4 regions of the Pseudobacter sp. genome follow, and region 4 is predicted to be linked to each of the others. Evidence: riboswitches for the same ligand, from Rfam matches in the RefSeq annotation. Region 4 holds a riboswitch; each other region holds the start of a gene.

What was found. A riboswitch is a leader RNA that binds a small molecule or an ion and turns the genes downstream of it on or off. The one in region 4 is predicted to bind cobalamin.
Region 1: it holds a riboswitch for cobalamin, as region 4 does, so the genes downstream of both, ACTHMC_RS06780 (acyl-CoA thioesterase) here and metE (5-methyltetrahydropteroyltriglutamate--homocysteine S-methyltransferase) in region 4, are expected to answer to the same signal.
Region 2: it holds a riboswitch for cobalamin, as region 4 does, so the genes downstream of both, ACTHMC_RS22205 (TonB-dependent receptor) here and metE (5-methyltetrahydropteroyltriglutamate--homocysteine S-methyltransferase) in region 4, are expected to answer to the same signal.
Region 3: it holds a riboswitch for cobalamin, as region 4 does, so the genes downstream of both, ACTHMC_RS04355 (TonB-dependent receptor plug domain-containing protein) here and metE (5-methyltetrahydropteroyltriglutamate--homocysteine S-methyltransferase) in region 4, are expected to answer to the same signal.

Annotation. Positions count from the first base shown of each region.
Region 1 covers NZ_JBQCGW010000078.1:1,465-5,649, forward strand. The annotation lists gene ACTHMC_RS06765 (DMT family transporter) at 1-44, shown strand, start outside; gene ACTHMC_RS06770 (hypothetical protein) at 49-420, shown strand; gene ACTHMC_RS06775 (GNAT family N-acetyltransferase) at 542-1,108, shown strand; gene ACTHMC_RS06780 (acyl-CoA thioesterase) at 1,131-1,517, opposite strand; cobalamin riboswitch at 1,539-1,677, opposite strand; gene ACTHMC_RS06785 (DUF5050 domain-containing protein) at 1,841-2,785, shown strand; gene ACTHMC_RS06790 (hypothetical protein) at 2,857-3,483, opposite strand; gene ACTHMC_RS06795 (glycoside hydrolase family 16 protein) at 3,547-4,185, opposite strand, start outside.
Region 2 covers NZ_JBQCGW010000255.1:3,040-7,224, reverse strand. The annotation lists gene ACTHMC_RS22205 (TonB-dependent receptor) at 34-2,103, opposite strand; cobalamin riboswitch at 2,208-2,415, opposite strand; gene ACTHMC_RS22200 (hypothetical protein) at 2,493-3,023, opposite strand; gene ACTHMC_RS22195 (tetratricopeptide repeat protein) at 3,137-4,185, opposite strand, start outside.
Region 3 covers NZ_JBQCGW010000041.1:28,082-32,266, reverse strand. The annotation lists gene ACTHMC_RS04360 (DUF6580 family putative transport protein) at 13-594, opposite strand; gene ACTHMC_RS04355 (TonB-dependent receptor plug domain-containing protein) at 616-2,496, opposite strand; cobalamin riboswitch at 2,619-2,831, opposite strand; gene ACTHMC_RS04350 (TonB-dependent receptor) at 2,862-4,185, opposite strand, start outside.
Region 4 covers NZ_JBQCGW010000147.1:1,506-5,690, forward strand. The annotation lists gene metE (5-methyltetrahydropteroyltriglutamate--homocysteine S-methyltransferase) at 1-1,822, opposite strand, end outside; cobalamin riboswitch at 2,000-2,195, opposite strand; gene ACTHMC_RS12600 (ribonucleoside-diphosphate reductase subunit alpha) at 2,303-4,018, opposite strand; gene ACTHMC_RS12605 (ribonucleotide-diphosphate reductase subunit beta) at 4,062-4,185, opposite strand, start outside.

The DNA of each region.
Region 1 (4,185 bases), on a different contig from region 4:
GGCTCAGTTCAGCCTCACCCAAAGAAGAAACAGTTAAACAATAATATAATGAAACCAGTATTCCAGGGCGGTATAAATATCGCCATCAAGATACCCAAACAGAAATATGAAGCCACAGTGGCCTTTTATAAGGAAACACTCGGATTGGAAGTAACGGAGAAGCCCATCACCAATCCTACCGTGAGCCGCACACATGAAGTGAAATTCGGTCCGAATATCATATGGCTCGACTGTGTTGACAATTACACCCATTCTGAAACCTGGCTGGAACTGAAAACCACCGATGTGCCTGTTGCAACGGAATATCTCGCCTCCCGGGGAACATATACCTGTGATGAGCTGGAAGAGATCCCGAAAGACATGCACTGGATCACAGACCCCGCCGGATCGGTCTTTATTCTATCCAAATCAGGTGTTTGATTTCCTGCAAAACTTGACTTTTGTTAGCTAATCGGCGCTATTATTGATGTGAGCTATTCTTCTTTCAACAAATCTATATCTTCATGACCTGTTGAAACAATGCTCACCTCAACCAGCGGACATGATCAAAGCGGAGAAGAAGGACAAACAGAAGGTAACGGATATACTAACAGATTCATTCTTCGATAACAGGAGCGTGAATTATGTGATACCTCAGGACCAGCGCAAGAGAGAGAAGATCGAAAAGCTGATGGCCTACTCATTTGATGTGTGCCATGCTTTTGGTGAAGTGTATCTCTCCGACTGCCGGCGTGCCTGTGCCCTGGTATTATATCCTGAAAAGAAGCGCACCACCCTTCAAAGCATCTGGTGGGACCTGCAACTCGCGGCTACCGTATTTGGTCTGACTAGGACCTTCAGGGTATTGAACCGTGAACAACTCATCCGGAAACACCATCCTTCCTTTCCATTCTTTTACCTTTGGTTCATTGGCGTGGAGCGCAACAACCAGCATGCAGGCATTGGCAGGCAACTGATGCAGGAACTGCTGCAACTCAGCCAACAACAGCAAAAGCCCGTTTACCTGGAAACCTCCACCCCGGAGAATGTACCCTGGTACCAGCAATTCGGGTTTGAAGTATACGCAGAAGAATCACTTAGCTACAAACTATATTTCCTTCGGAAATAATGTAATTATGCAGGCTGCCTGATCACCCTTCGATCTTCACAGGCCGTTTGGCATCGTCGATGGCCACCAGTGTGAAAGTTCCCGTGATGGCTTTATCGCGCTGCTCTGAATACATTTCCTCGATGTAAATATCCACCTGTACTTTCAGACTTGTATTTCCAACATGCACGATCTTTCCGATCAGTTCCACAATAGTGCCGCCTGGAATGGCTTTCTTGAAATCGATCTTGTCTGAAGAAACGGTTACCACTTTCTTCCTGCTGAACCGGGTGGCTGCAATGAATGCTACTTCATCCATCAGGTACATGGCAGTGCCGCCGAAGAGTGTATCGTAATGATTGGTGCTGTCAGGAAACACGGCTTTGAATATGCGCGTTTCCGCATTGGCGATCTTTTGTTCGCGTGTCATATGTAATAGCTTTAAACTGCGAAAGCATTCTGTAATCAGGCAAGTATCTGGCTCTCCTTATCGGTTAAGGATCACAGTTGCGCAACAGCCCGTGGATCTCACACGGTTCCTTATTAATGATCAACCAGAAGGTTGATCAACCTGAAACATTTGAAAAATGATAAAGAACAACGGTGCGAAGGTATTGAATTAATTGATGATGCTTTTGTTTTTCAGTGTTGACAACGTTGAAAAACATTGGTGGGGAATGGGGAATTCAGCTGCACTTGCAACGCTTGTCGTTTTGAGATTGTCAAGCCCATAAACCGACAAAACTTATTGTTATGCGCTTGCTACTATTCTGCACCCTTGCAGCTACTGCCCTATTCTCTTTCAGCTGCAGCAAAAAAAACAAAGAAGAGAAACTCTGTGGCGGAGCTTATGGCGAAACCCCGAGAATCCCGCTGCAGCCTTATGTGAATCCTCAGTGGGACCCTACGGGCAACCTGGTTGCCTTCAATCATATTCCTGTGAGTGAGTTAATGGACAATCCCTGCGGCCTTCCGTTTTTCGGAGGTAAGGGCGATTCGGCCGGGCTCTATCTCATCAAAAAAGACGGCACTGGTTTAACCAGGGTAACGGACAGGCCTTTGGAGAATCCGCAATGGTCGCCTGATGGCAAATGGCTGGCCTATAACCGGTCCGGCGAGATTCATCTTATTCCATTCAATGGTACCGCTTTTGATACAGCGGCAAAAGTGAAGATCACACCAACAGGACAGAATGCTACCTATGCCTGGTCGCCCGGCAGCGATTCTCTCTATTATCTCAATACCGCCAGTGTAAGCGCGAACTCCCAGGGGAAGTTCTATCGTGTAGCAGTTGACGGCACAGGCAACACTGTTGTGGGAGAAGGTGCGTACTATTTCTGCATTACTGACGACCGTATTTATTTCACGCAGGTCCGCGATATCTTTTCCACTAAAAAAGATGGAACAGATAAGCAACAACACACTACCGGTTCTGATTACAAATACTTTCCATCCGTATACAATGGAGTGCTCTATTATACATCGAATCTGAGCAGTCTCTGGTCCGTTGCTCCGGGTGGTGCGCCCATACTGCTGGAAGAGGGGGTACGTTCTTATGCTATTTCAGCAACCGGAGAGATCGTTTATGGAAAATTCCTGGCTAATACAGATGAAGCCAATCCGCAGAATGGCACGTTGTGGATGATGAATGCAGATGGGAGTAATAAGCGGCAGCTGACGTTTAATCATCATAAATAATGGCATTAGCAATACAAACTAAAAAGGACCTTTCGAGGTCCTTTTTAGTTTGTATTGCTATGGATAACATTTTATTTTCCTTCCTTTTCCAGTTTATCGATCCTTTTCAGGAGATCCTGCACAACCTGTTTCAGTTCCGCAACTTCCTGTCTGGTGGAATCCACCTGCTTATTTTGTGCGATGGCATGCAAAGTGAGCTCTTCTATTTTCTTTAAAAGAAGTGCCTGGTTGGCACTCAGTTCAATACCGTTCAATTCCACTTCTGCGGCAGCAGGTACTTCCGGAAGATGACCATGTTGACGGATATACTTTTCAACTTCCGGTAAAGGCATAAGTCCGTATCCTTTATTAAAAACATAGTCGGGCCATCCTGTTACAGTAACTTTTACTTTTCGGGTTACAATATCACCGTTAACGGAGAGCCTGCACTGTTGTGCTGTTTTGCCCATGGTAATATTTCCGTCGCTGCCTATGAGCATGCGTTCCTCGTTATTTGTAATGATCTGCAGTGCGTAATTATCCGTTGAACCTATCTTTTTTACAGCACCGGCACTATTCCCATCCAACGACCATCCACCTGTAACTCCGGCAACTGTTTGCCAGGTAGCGTTTCCGCCGGCATCAAGCTGAATTATTAAAGGATGGAATTTCAACTGTGAAGAATACCGGTATAAACGTACCGGTTTCCAATATTCCAAAAAATCAAAAATCCCGGCTCCATGAAGCGCCGGGATTTCTATCGATACATTGGCATTTTCCTATCACTGGTACACTCTCACATAATCCACTTCCATCGTCTGTGGCCAGATCGACTCATCAACGCCCATTTTTCCACCCCAGTTGCCGCCTACAGCAATATTCAGCAACAAATGGAAAGGCTGATCGAAGGGCCATTCTTTAAATGTCTTTTTCTCATTTTTAAACGAGAAATACTGTTCCTGGTCTACAAAGATTTTTATTTCGTTTTCATTCCATTCAAGTACATATACGTGAAAGGCATCTGACAGGTCATTGCGGTAGATGCTTTTGCCTTTCTGGGTTCCTATCACATGGTTGTATGCCTTGGTATGTACAGTTCCGAAAACGGAATCCGGCATATACCCTACATTCTCCATGATATCGATCTCACCGCTTTCAGGCCAGCCGCCATACTTCCAACCGGTAGACAGCATCCAGATGGCAGGCCATACGCCACGCCCTTTGGGCAGCTTGGCTTTTATCTCGAAACGTCCATACTTCCAGTCGCCTTTGTTTTTACTCACCAGCCTGGCGGAGGTATAATCCATATTTTCAAATTTCTCTTTGATCGCTGTGATGCTCAACACCCCGTTTTTTACGGACGCGTTTGCCAGTCTTTTTTCTGTGTAGTACTGTTTTTCATTATTTCCCCAGCCAGAGCC
Region 2 (4,185 bases), on a different contig from region 4:
ACAAAAGCACTATGAAGAATAACGGATCTTTTTTCATAGTTCAACGGATAAGATGATTTTATAATTACGTTTCGGCATGGGATAGTTTTGTACCACATCATAATCCTGGTTGAGCGCGTTGTTGAGCTCGCCGGCAATCCGGAAACGGAATCTTTTGTATGTAAGATCTTTGGATGCAGACAGATCGCTGGTGTACCAGGGCTGTTCGTAATTCTCTCGTATGTTGGCAGAATTGGTATATCGCTCACCTACATAGATAAAGCTGTAGTTCAATCGCCATGATTTATACTGTACACTTGAAATGATTGAACCGCTATGCCAGGGGATATAAGGGATCTGTCCTCCCCAGGTCATCTTTTGCAGTTCAATATTTTTCCGGATCGCAAAATCCTGTGCTTTCTGGTAAGTGTAGGTGACTCTTACATTCAGCCCGAGATCAGCAGGCAGGGCAAAAGCCATATCGGCCACCATATCGGTTCCTATGATTTCCACGTAGCCGTAATTCACCATCATCCAGCGATACATACCGCTGCCTTTGGGTACAGCTACTATTTTATCTGTAACCTGGTTGAAATAAAAATCAGAGGATAACTGCCATTCCCTCAACACTGACTCCGGAGAAATCTTACGATAGGCAAACCCGATATTATACTGATGCGTGTATTCAGGATTCAGGTTGATATTGCCTATATCAGTGTAGTACAGGTCGTTGAAAGTGGGCATCCGGAAAATATTCTTGTAAAAGGCCCTTACGTTGAAGTCCGCTTTGGGAAAGGGTTTAAAGGAAACGAAGAATGCAGGTGTCAGTTCTTTTTTTGAAGGAGCAGAAACGGCCGCTTCACCGGTTACCGTGTTACCCGCCGAAACTTCTTCTTTTATGAATGTCGCAAGCAAACTTGCCTGCAATTTGACCTTCCAGAATTCTGCGGCCCCGGCAAGTGCCACCAGGGAAGTGAGTCTTTTGGGAAATACAAAACCATCCAGGTTTGCAGTGAGCGTGTTGTACTGGAAGTCAGTAGATAAATTGATGCTGATCTTTTGTGTGAGATTGTATTTATTGGCAAGAGAAGCATACCATTCTTTCTGGTAGAACTTATTATCGATATAAAGCAGCGTGGTATCAGGGTTCAGAAACCGCATAAAATCATTGGCATACTTCGCGTTTACCTGGATATCGTAGCCACTGAGAATATTTTTCTGGAAGGAACCCTGTAAAAAGAAATTTCTGTCCCACTGTCTTTGGGAGCGCAGCCAAACATTGTTTACGATGGCGCCGGGTATTCCTCTTTCAGAATTATAGAAATAAGTCTTGACATTCCAGTACCCGCGCGTGATATTCCCAAACAATCCCGCCTCCAGTCTTTGTGCATTGATGTCTCCGTTTTCTCTGGTGGCTGTTGTATCCCAGGCGGTCTTTCGTGTTCCGCTCAACACTCTTCTGTAACGGAACGGATAACGCCCGGAAGAGTTCACGTATTCACCACTGAAGGAAGCGGCTAAACTATCGGTAAACTTATGCTCCAGTAATAAAGAAGGATTGATCAGATCAAAAGAGCCTGTTTTATAGACCGCTTTTACATTGGTGGTTTTTGCAGAATCGAAAGCAGGCCTTCGGCTGCGGATATAGATGGTGCCGGATGATGAGAAATCTCTGGCAGGTTGAAAGATATCGCTCTTCTGCCCGTTGTAAAGAGAGATGGACTCGATATTATCCATGGAAAACTTTCCAAGATCTATTTGTCCGTTCTGTGCGTTGCCCAGCTGGATGCCATCATAGAATACACCCATATGATTGGTGCCCATGCTGCGCATGTCCACAGTTTTGAGGCCACCGATCCCTCCATAATCTTTCACCTGCACGCCGGCAAAATAGCGAATGGCATCAGCTACCGAATAGCTGTTAAGGCTCTTCAGTTTTTCGCCGGAGAGTTTCTGAGAAGGGATCACTTCTCTGAATGGCGTTGCAGAAACTGTAACGCCGGGTAAGGTTTTGATGCGGCCGGTATCGATACGAGCAGCATCTTTCCGCGAATGCTGCGCATACGAATACCTGCCAAAAAATGCAAAAAACGCTATCAGCAACGTTTTTAATGCGTTTGACATATATCCAATAATTGATTGATTATGGATAGCTTACAGGATAAAAAACGAAAACACGTAGACCGGGTAAATGGTCGAATTTGTTTCAAGCCTCATCCTCGAAAGCTTAAAATCTATCTGCAGTGGCAGGTCTCCTGGCTTGTTCCCACTTTGAGCGGCCTTCCCGTTTTTGTTCACTAAAAACAGTGGCGTGTAGATTGTCAAAGTGTTATACAGAACTTACAGTAGCGGGTCTGCTCAGGTTTCGCACCTGATTCCCTTTTAATCCTGGCATCGTGAAATGAATGCCAGAAACCAATTGCAGCGCGAAAGTAATATAAAATAGTGAGAAGCCGGAGAGAAAGAGGATTGTGTAAAAAATACAAGGCAAAGAAGAGATGAATGTCAGTTGTTTATTTTTTCTTCAGAACGGCTTGTTGATAAGACCTGATATGATAACTGTCAACCTTCGGAGACTCCTCCGTTCCATTACCGCTGGTTGTTATTGCTTTTACAGGATAGGAGAAAAATTCCAGGTGTAGTTCGTCATTTTCCATCCAGTAGCTGTTGACAATAGTATTACCACTTACAGTAAAAGCTCCTGCAAGCTTGCCTCCTTTCCAGTACTGGTCAAGCCTGATGCCATTCACTTCATCTATCACCCAATGACCCTTTGCAGTGTCAATTGCTTTCAATAAATATGGCCGGCTGTCTTCAGAAGGCTTGCCGTAAATGATATGCCAGATGTATTGATCGATGCTATCTCTGGAAGGTTGGATATGCAATTCCATATCAACAATACGCGGATTGGCAGCGCCGTAAGAATACCAGTTGAGTTTGCCGTACCAGTGGCCGATAAAGTTTCCGGGGAATTTCGGCTGTGCCTGAGATTTGACAACAGTAAATGAGATAATAAGTGCCAGGATAAATGTACAGCGCTTCATGGTGAATATTTGTACAACAACATAGCGGTTTATATTTCATCTGGCAAGTCTGTTCGTTTGAACGGTAAAATAATGACCTTATCCGGGAAACGACAACAGCCAGTTCTTCCAGCTTACTTCATGCCTTTGTACCACTGCAGTAAGATGTATTTTATTTTAATTCCCATTTCCGAGTAAGTAAACCCTGCAACGGTTGAACTGGCGCTGTTACTGTGCAGAAAATAAGCAAGCACCTGGAAAGCAGGGGCAGGCTTGTACCCAAGTGTAACGTTAAAACGGTAAATAGCCTGACCGGATTCCTTATCGATCTTCTGAAAACCGCCTGCCACCAGAGCCTGGTACAGCCATTTCTTTCCCGGTATCTCGAGGTTTTCAACTGCACTGAACAATTCATAACTCCTGAATTGTTCCGGACTGAAATATTTTGCGGGTACCTGGTCATCAAAACGCAGCTGATTGTAATTGATCCCTGCTTTCCACACAGGATCTGTAAGAATATTATAATAGAGTGAGGCAAACAGCAGGCCGCGATTATTATGATCGCTGTAAGAGGTATAATAATATTGGGAAAACAAGCCGAGCTTTACCGGAGTGACCAGGTTATAGGTAAGTATATAATTATTCATGGTGATATTGCTGTTGATGAGGCTGGTAGTAAAATTCTGCACATCACTCCTGTAGCGAAGCTCTGCGGTATGCCAGCGTGCGAACTTCCATTCTGCAGCAATATCTGCGAGCAACTGATGTTTATTTTCCGTCCCGTTCAACTGGCTGCTGTTCAGGGCCCCATTCAACAACAGGCTTGAACTGACACGATACCTTAATCCCAGTGTATAATGTTCGTTGCTTGCATGCTGATCCGAATGCTTGTCTCGCGTGTGCCTGGCTCTGTAATCCATTGCCATCCTCAATCTCGGAACAATGTCAAATGCCACACCAACATGGTAATTATATGACTCATTGCCACCTTTATCTGTGCTGCGGAATCCGTCGGCGGTGATCGTGGGGGCGTGTCTGAGGCTGATCTTCTGCATGAATTCCCTGGCATCTTTCTGACCAGGATAATAGTGCAGGGTGGAATCCAGAAAGCTGTATGACTGCTGATCAAGTTCCCTGGCAAACAGTGCATCCGCCAGTCCCATATTTGCATCAAATGAAGTAG
Region 3 (4,185 bases), on a different contig from region 4:
AAAGATTTGAAATTAATGTGCCAGTCGCAATGCACTGTACCTGCGTTGCAGCAGCTCAAAACCTCCGAACAGAACAACACTGTACACCAGTGTGCCTGCCAGGAAATTCCTTTCATAAGGGATGGCTGCCACCAGGCTGGTAAAATATCCTGCCAGTGTTTTGGGATACATGCTGTTCTCGATCAGGAAGCAACCGGGGCTGGTACCGATCCAGTGGATCAGGGTAGCCACCAGGGAAGCAATGATCACATTGCTCACGGTCACTTTACGGATGATGAACCTGGAAGCCACTGCCATCAGTGCATACGAGATATAGGTCCAGTAGAAACCTTCATAAAAGAAGCGCCATTCATTATAGTAAACAAAACGGTTGAGGATGATATCGCTCATCCAGAGAGTGAGCACAGGGAATAGAACCGATTTCACCCTGTTATTGAAATAAGCGCCTCCAAACAGGGCCATAGCGCCCAGGGGTGTGAATGTGGCGATCGGGTTCATGGGAGCTTCCGAGCTCAGGATGATCCTCATCAGGGCAACCACCATCATAAATGCAAACAGTACAGTGTTGCGCGGATTGATTTGTTTCAATGACATGTTCGTTTCTGTTTTATGAGTTTATAACCTTACTGCCAGACCAGCGGTGATATTGGTGCCTTGTGTGCCATATCCATACACTTCCTGGTATTTGGCATTCGTGATATTCTTCAGGTCAGCAAATATACGGATACGATTGTTCAACAAACGGTATTCCGCATATGCATTCCAGAGGGTGTAAGAAGCCAGGTCAACCTGGATGGATCCGTAAGGAGGATTGTTGTCGAATGCCAGATCGTAACGCTTACCATAGTTGTAAACAGTGGTGCTTACAAACAGGTTTTTGGTAACGCTGTAAGCGATGGTACCACCGAAGCTATGCTTTGGTCTGCGGATAAGATTGTTGTATGAAGTGTCTTTGCCTCCGCCAGTAGTGGTATGCAGGTCTCCTTCCAGGAAGGTGTAATACAGTTTCACCTGCAGGTCTTTATTGATATTGATGGTTGGCTCCACTTCAAAACCATGGTCTTTCTGTTTGTTGAAGTTCATCAGCATGGCGCTTGGAGAAGTTCTGAATACGATCACATCCTTCACTTCCCTGTTGAAATACACTACACGTGCATCGATGAGGTTATTGAAGAAAGATGCCTGTACACCACCTTCATAGGTTGTTGACTTTTCAGGCTTCAGATCAGGATTGGCGCCGTACGTGCCATACAGTGATTCCAGGGTAGGCGCTTTGAAGGCAGACGCCAGGTTGGCAAACACCTTGATATTCTGGTTGATCAGGTATGATGGATTGAAACTATAGGTCCAGTTTTTACCATACTTGCTATGCTTATTGTGGCGGCCGCCTGCTTCCAGGTAGAAGCCGCCCAGGTTTTTCAGGAATACCGATGCATAAGGGCTGGTGATATCGATGGTAGGATCAGCGGGCGTCATGCTCTTGTTGAGGACCTGCTGATATCTGTAATCCACACCGGCAAGCACCTGCACATATTTGTTGATGTTGTATTGACCGAATACTTCGGCCAGCTGTGTATTGCCATCAAAGGGATAGGCATCATACCTGCGGTCAACTTTATTGTACTGGTACTGACCGGTCAGCTGTACGTCTTTCAGTTTGTAGTTGACCCTTGTACCGGCAGTCAGTGCGCTGGTCTGGAAATTATAGTTGGCATCCAGGAAAGAACCGCCATCATATCCGCCACGGAAATAGGAGTAACGGAAGAAAGGCATTACATGCAGGTTGCTGAGCACTTCTCCATCGATGTCTACATTGAAGGAGTTACGCAGAAAACCGTCTTTGTCGAAGGTTTTCACTGCATTGGTATCCAGTGCTTCTGAGATGCCGCGGGACTCATGGTGCATATACCCGATATTGTAACGCAGTTTGTCCGCTGAACCCGTCAGGCCTGCACTTGCATTGAATGTATTGTAAGAGCCGAAAGCGATATTACCGAAAAGCTCCGCAGGTTTGCTGCCGCCTTTACGGGTAATGATATTGATAACGCCTGCAATGGCATCGGATCCATAGAGCGTGGATTGAGCACCTTTGAGGATCTCGATCCTTTCGATCTGTTCCAGCGGGAAGAGACGGAGGTCGAAGGCCCCGCCAACACCGGTAGGATCGGAAACAGGAATGCCGTTAACCAGGATCACGGTATAATCGGAAGATGCGCCGCGGAGAAATACTGATTTGTCTTTCCCAGGGTTGCTGGTAGCGCCATTGATGATCAGGCCGGCCTGTTCTGTCAGCAATTGTGAGAGGTCTTTACCCAGGCTTCTGTCGATAACAGTTCTGTCGATCACAGTGATCACCTTACCGGTTTCTGAGGCTTTGCGTTCGTACTTAGAGGCAGTCACCACCACTTCGTCAAGTTGCTTTTTGGCGGTGGAGTCTTGCGCACTGGCATGCATAGCAGCAAGCAGGGCCGCAAGGGAGAGAAGTTTCTTGTTCATGTTCGTAGTTTGTTTTGAGAACTATGAACCTTCGGAAATTAATTCATTACTGAAATGAAATGTGAGGTAGTGCAGTTGAATGCACTCATTTCATCCCGGCTTTTCACCCGAAAGCTCGCTGATGTTATTACAGGCAACTGGCAGGTCTTCTGGCTTGTTGCCTGTTCAACACCTTCCCATCAAACTAAGACAGTGGTATGAAGATTGAACATTGATACAGGGTTAACACTGCATCTGCAACTTACAGCTACGGGGATAGCACCGGAATTACACCGGTTTCCCTTTTAATCCTGGGACCAATGATGGCCCCGGAAACCAATTACTGGCGCAAATGTAGGCTTGTGGCAGTTACAGCCAAAATGATTTTACCAACTATATCGTAATGTGAGGCCTCCGAAGTAGTTAACACCCGGAGCTGTATTGTAGTAACGTCCGCCGGACGCATTGATATCGTTGCCCAGGCTGTACTCCGTATCAAACAGGTTATCAACGCCTGCGAAGAGATCGGCGTTGATCTTAGAACCGAAGTTTTTGCGCCATCCGGCCCTGATACCGGTCAGCTGATAAGCGCTGGCAAAATCCGCATTGGCATCATTCAGCGGAACAGGATCGCTGTAGAACCAGGTGATATTGGTGTAAATGCCGGGTTTGGTATTCAGGTCCAGCCCCGCAGCAACGGTATGCGGTGCCACCCCGGGGAGGGCCTTTCCGCTTAGGTCGGTGGTCAGTTGTTTGAAGTTGCGGTATTTGAAGAAGTACCAGGTATGGCTGCCCCAGAGTTGTAAGCCGGAAACGAAACCTTTTGATTTGGGGACGAAATTGTACCGCAGCTGTGATTCGATCCCTTCCTGCCTGGTAGTGCCGGCATTCTCGAAAAAGTCGGCACCACTCTGGTCACGTCTCTGTACGATGGCATCCTGGAGCTCGTAACGGAATGCATTCACTTCGATATACAATGCATTGTTCAGCCAGTTGCTTTTAACGCCTGCTTCATAACTCACACCATGCTCGGCATTCAGGTTTGTATTGATCACCGTGGTGCTTGGCAGTACTTCCTGTGAAGTGGGAGAGGAGAATCCTTTGCTGACACTGGCATATACCAGCAGTTGTGGAATTATTTTTTGAGAGATGGCCACGCGCGGCGCCCACTCGTTATTGTATGTTCTCTTCTGAGTGGCAAGTTCAGGTGAGGATAAACGTTGGATACTGATAGATGATTTGTTGCTGCTCAGTCCTGCCTGAATGCTTGTGCCTGATTGCAGCTGCAATTCGGCCTGTGCAAACACGGAGTAGAGCCAGTTGCTGATCTCGTCGTCAGTTTGCAGGGCGGCAGGGTTACCATTATTGTTGGCAAATGTTTTTGTGTTGAAGAAGCCACGTTGTGCTTCTGCGCCTGCCAATGCGGTCAGCTGTGCAGTACTGTTCAGTTGTTTGTTCCAGGTGAAAACAGTCCTCCCGCCAAAGTGCGGTTCTGATCTTTTTTCATAATTGCGGAAAGTGGGATTCTTCAGCTGACTGAATGCGCCATATACGGTGCTGGTATTCTGAAAAACATCACTGAACCGGTAATTATGTGTGATGCCTGCCAGGAAGGTCTGCTGGCGGATGCCTGCCTGCGCCTGGTCTGCTCCCGGGAAAGCACCGGCTGCGGGCCTTGCCCCGCGCGGGTTGGCAAGAAATTCATTTTTG
Region 4 (4,185 bases):
TCACGCGGATACCGGAGCTTTCCAGATCGGCCACTTCATCCCTGATGGCTAACGCAATCTGAGTGCAGGTTTCACTGCGTGGCTGATCATTACGAACGAAGCTCCATTGCAGAATGGTAACAGGTCCGGTCAGCATACCTTTCACAGGTTTACGTGTAAGCAACTGCGCGTAAGAGGTCCAGCGTACTGTCATCGGAGCGGGACGGCTCACATCTCCATAAATGATGGGAGGTTTCACACAACGACTGCCGTAGCTCTGCACCCAGCCATTTTGTGAGAACACGAATCCCTGCAACTGCTCACCAAAATACTCCACCATATCATTCCGCTCAAACTCACCATGCACCAGTACATCGATGCCGGCCTCTTCCTGCCAGCGGATGCTGTCTTCCGTTTCTTTGGCAATAAGCGTATCATACTGCTCCTGGGTGAGCTCTCCCTTCTTCAATTTGGCCCGCCAGCTGCGGACTTCAGCGGTCTGCGGAAAAGACCCGATAGTAGTGGTAGGGAATATTGGGAGTTTCAAAGCCGCGCGCTGCAGCAATTTGCGGGAGGAGAAAGCTGTGTTACGACTTGCATCTTTATCTGTGATGCCTGATACTCTATCTTTAACCTGGTTATTATGGATCAGGGAAGATAATTTTCGAGTATAGTTGACCGTTATATTTTCCTGTAACCGCTCATTTACCTCCCCTGCCGCCAATTGTTTAAGTGTAACGATCTCACCGATCTTCTGTTTGGCGAATGCCATCCATTGTTTGATTTCGGGAGTGAGCACTTTCTCATTCTTCTCCAGGTCCAGATCACAGGGCACATGCAACAGTGAGCAGGATGGAGCAATCCAGACCCTGTCTGTTCCCAGCTTAGCTACTGCTTTATTGATGAGTGCGAGTGACTGCTCGTAATCGTTCTTCCAGATATTCCTTCCATCCACCACACCCAGTGATAAAATTGTACGGCTGCGGACGATATCAGTAGCCAGGATATCATCCAGCTGAGAGGGACAACGCACCAGGTCAAGATGCAACACCTGCACAGGCAGGCTCAGCGCAGTGGCCAGGTTATCACCGTAACACTCGAAATATGAGGCCAGGATAAGCTGCAATTGTGGGAATTTATTCCTGATCTCGTTGTAGGTTTGCACGAACACCCGTCTTTCTGCGGAAGAGAGGTTGAGCGAAAGGCAGGGCTCATCCAGCTGGACATAATACGCGCCTGCTTCTTCCAGCTTGCCAAGGATCTCCAGGTAAACAGGTAAGAGATTTTTGATCAGCTCAAGACGATGGAAACCGCTTTCTTTTTCTTTACCCAGCAACAGGTAAGAAACGGGTCCGAGCAAAACAGGTTTTGCAGGGATGCCTTGTTGTTTAGCTTCATTGAACTCGTGCAGCACTTTATTGCTGAAGAGTGTGAACTGCTGACTGGCAGTGAATTCCGGCACAATGTAATGGTAATTGGTATCGAACCATTTGGTCATTTCCATAGCGGTGATATCATAGCCATCCTTCTGATAACCTCTTGCCATGGCGAACAGGAGATCGATATGCGGCAATTGTTTTTCGTGCACCAGGTTATGATACCGTGCAGGAATGGCGCCCACCATCATTGTGGTATCGAGCACCTGGTCATAGAAAGAAAAATCGTTACAGGGAACGAGATCGATGCCGGCTTCTTTTTGTAATAGCCAGTTCTGCTGCCTGATGTTACTGCCGGTCTGCATCAGTTTTTGTGCAGTCAGCTCACCTGCCCAGTAGAGTTCAGCAGCTTTCTTAAGTTCCCTTTGGCTGCCAATCCGCGGGTAGCCGAGGTTTTGTGTTTGCATGTTACGCGCTTTTAAAGATGATAAATCAGTTAAAAGCTCTTTGCTAAACAGGAGTGCTATGTATGTAAGAAGAAGATGGAAGATACGTATACGCGTACGCATGCACAGGCCTTCCTGCATGAAGATGCCTGTGATGGAGGTATATCAGTTCAACAATCGCTTCTTTCCACGAAAGCACTGTCAAATACAATAGAGGCAGGTCTCCTGGCTTGTAACGTTTCTACCGTCCTTCCCATTCCGTGTTGGCGGAACAGTGGACAACGAGGGTAAAAACTCAGGTGTGTTACTTACAGTTGCGGGACAGCTTGTGATTTACACACAATTCCCTATTAATCCCGACGCTTGGCCGGGAACCTATACTGTTTGATAAGATGTATAGAAAGAACTTGATGATGCAAATTAGTGTATTTGCCGGAATTTCTGTTTACACAAAAAAAGCGCCCCTTTGCAGGAGCGCTTTTCAAATACTATCCTGGTTGATCAAGCTTCGCAACTTTTGCAGCTCACCAGGTTGGTCACCATTTCTTTGGAAACGCTCTGGCTGCGCTGATAGTAAAGTGTTTTAACACCCAGCTTCCAGGCTTCGATCAGGAGCTTGTTCACTTCTCTTACAGGAAGGTCAGAAGGGATGTTGAGGTTCAGGCTTTGGCTCTGGTCAACATATTGCTGCCGGATAGATGCCTGCTGAATGATCTCCAGCTGACTGATTTCCTTGAATGTTTTGAACACGTCCTTTTCATCCTGCGTCAGTTCTTTCAGGTGCTGCACACTGCCATGGTTCAGCATGATGCCGCGCCATGTATCTTCATTATCGATTCCTTTTTTGATCAGCAGTTCTTTCAGGTATTTATTCTTGCGCATGAAATTTCCTTTGGAAAGTCCTGCTTTGAAATAGTTGCTGCTGAACGGCTCGATACCGGGAGATGTTTGTCCGAGAATAGCGCTGGAGCTGGTTGTAGGAGCAATGGCCATTACGGTTGTATTGCGTTTGCCATATCCTTTCAGCAGTTCAGGCTCTCCGTAGATCCATGCCAGGTCCTTGCTCGCTTTGTTGGCTTTTTCCTGGATGTCTTTGAAAATGGATGCGGTCAGTTGTTTGGCGCGCATGCCTTCGAAGGGGATCATATTCTTCTGCAGGTAAGAGTGCCAGCCCAGTACACCCAGCCCCAGGGCACGGTGTCTTTTCGCAAATTTATTGGCAGCTTCCAGGTAATGGTTGCCTTCGGTTTTTGCGATGAATTCCTGCAATACGGCATCCAGGAAGAACACGGCCAGTTTCACGGCGTTGGTGTCTTTCCATTCGTCGTACAGTTCCAGGTTCATGGAAGACAGGCAGCAGATGAATGACTCATCCATGGATGATGGCAGCATGATCTCGGAGCAGAGATTGCTTGCATGAATAGTGAGGTTGTGATCTTTATAAACCTGTGGTTTATTACGGTTCACATTGTCTGAGAAGAAGATGTATGGAAGGCCTTTCTGCTGGCGGCTTTCCAGTACTTTAGCCCAGATCTCCCTTTTCTTCATATCCCCATCGATCATATCCTGCATCCAGTAGTCGGGCACACATACGCCATTGAACAGGTTCTGGATAGGGTGGCCGATATCCTTGATAGAGAGGAACTCTTCAATATCACCGTGATCGATATCCATATAAGCGGCAAAAGCGCCTCTTCTTACCCCCCCCTGTGAGATGGTATCCATAGCTGTATCGAACAGGCGCATGAAACTAACGGCGCCACTGCTTTTCCCGTTATCGGTAACAGCGCTGCCCCGTTCGCGGAGTGCACCGAAATAAGCGGATGTACCACCGCCGAGTTTGGTTTGCATGATCACTTCACCCAGCTTGTGCGTGATGCCTTCGATATTATCAGGCACATGCACATTGAAACAGGAGATCGGCAGTCCTCTTTCCGTACCCATATTGGCCCAGATGGGAGAGCTCAGGCTCATCCATCCTCTTTCAATCATCTCTTTGAAAGCGTCCTTCAGTTCCGGTTTATAAAGACGCTGCGCTGCCGCAGAACAGATGCGCTCGATGGCGCCTTCAACTGTTTCACCTTTCAACAGATAACCTCTGTTCAGAATTTGTTCACTTTCCTCATTCTTCCACCATAATTTTTCATGCTCGTATTTTCCGGCAATATCAGGTAATTGCTCGGCGGCAGGAACGGCAGTTTCAAATAATGTTGTCATTCACAAAAGATTTAATGGGTTGGATAACACAGTTTCAAACAGATCAAAACAAATCGTTGGCCGAAATGCTCTTGTCGAATTTGGTATATTCAACAGGCCTCTTGGCAAAGAAATCGTCCAGGCTATTGGAGAAAACTTCTTCTTCAAACCACAGCATGGTGCTGCTT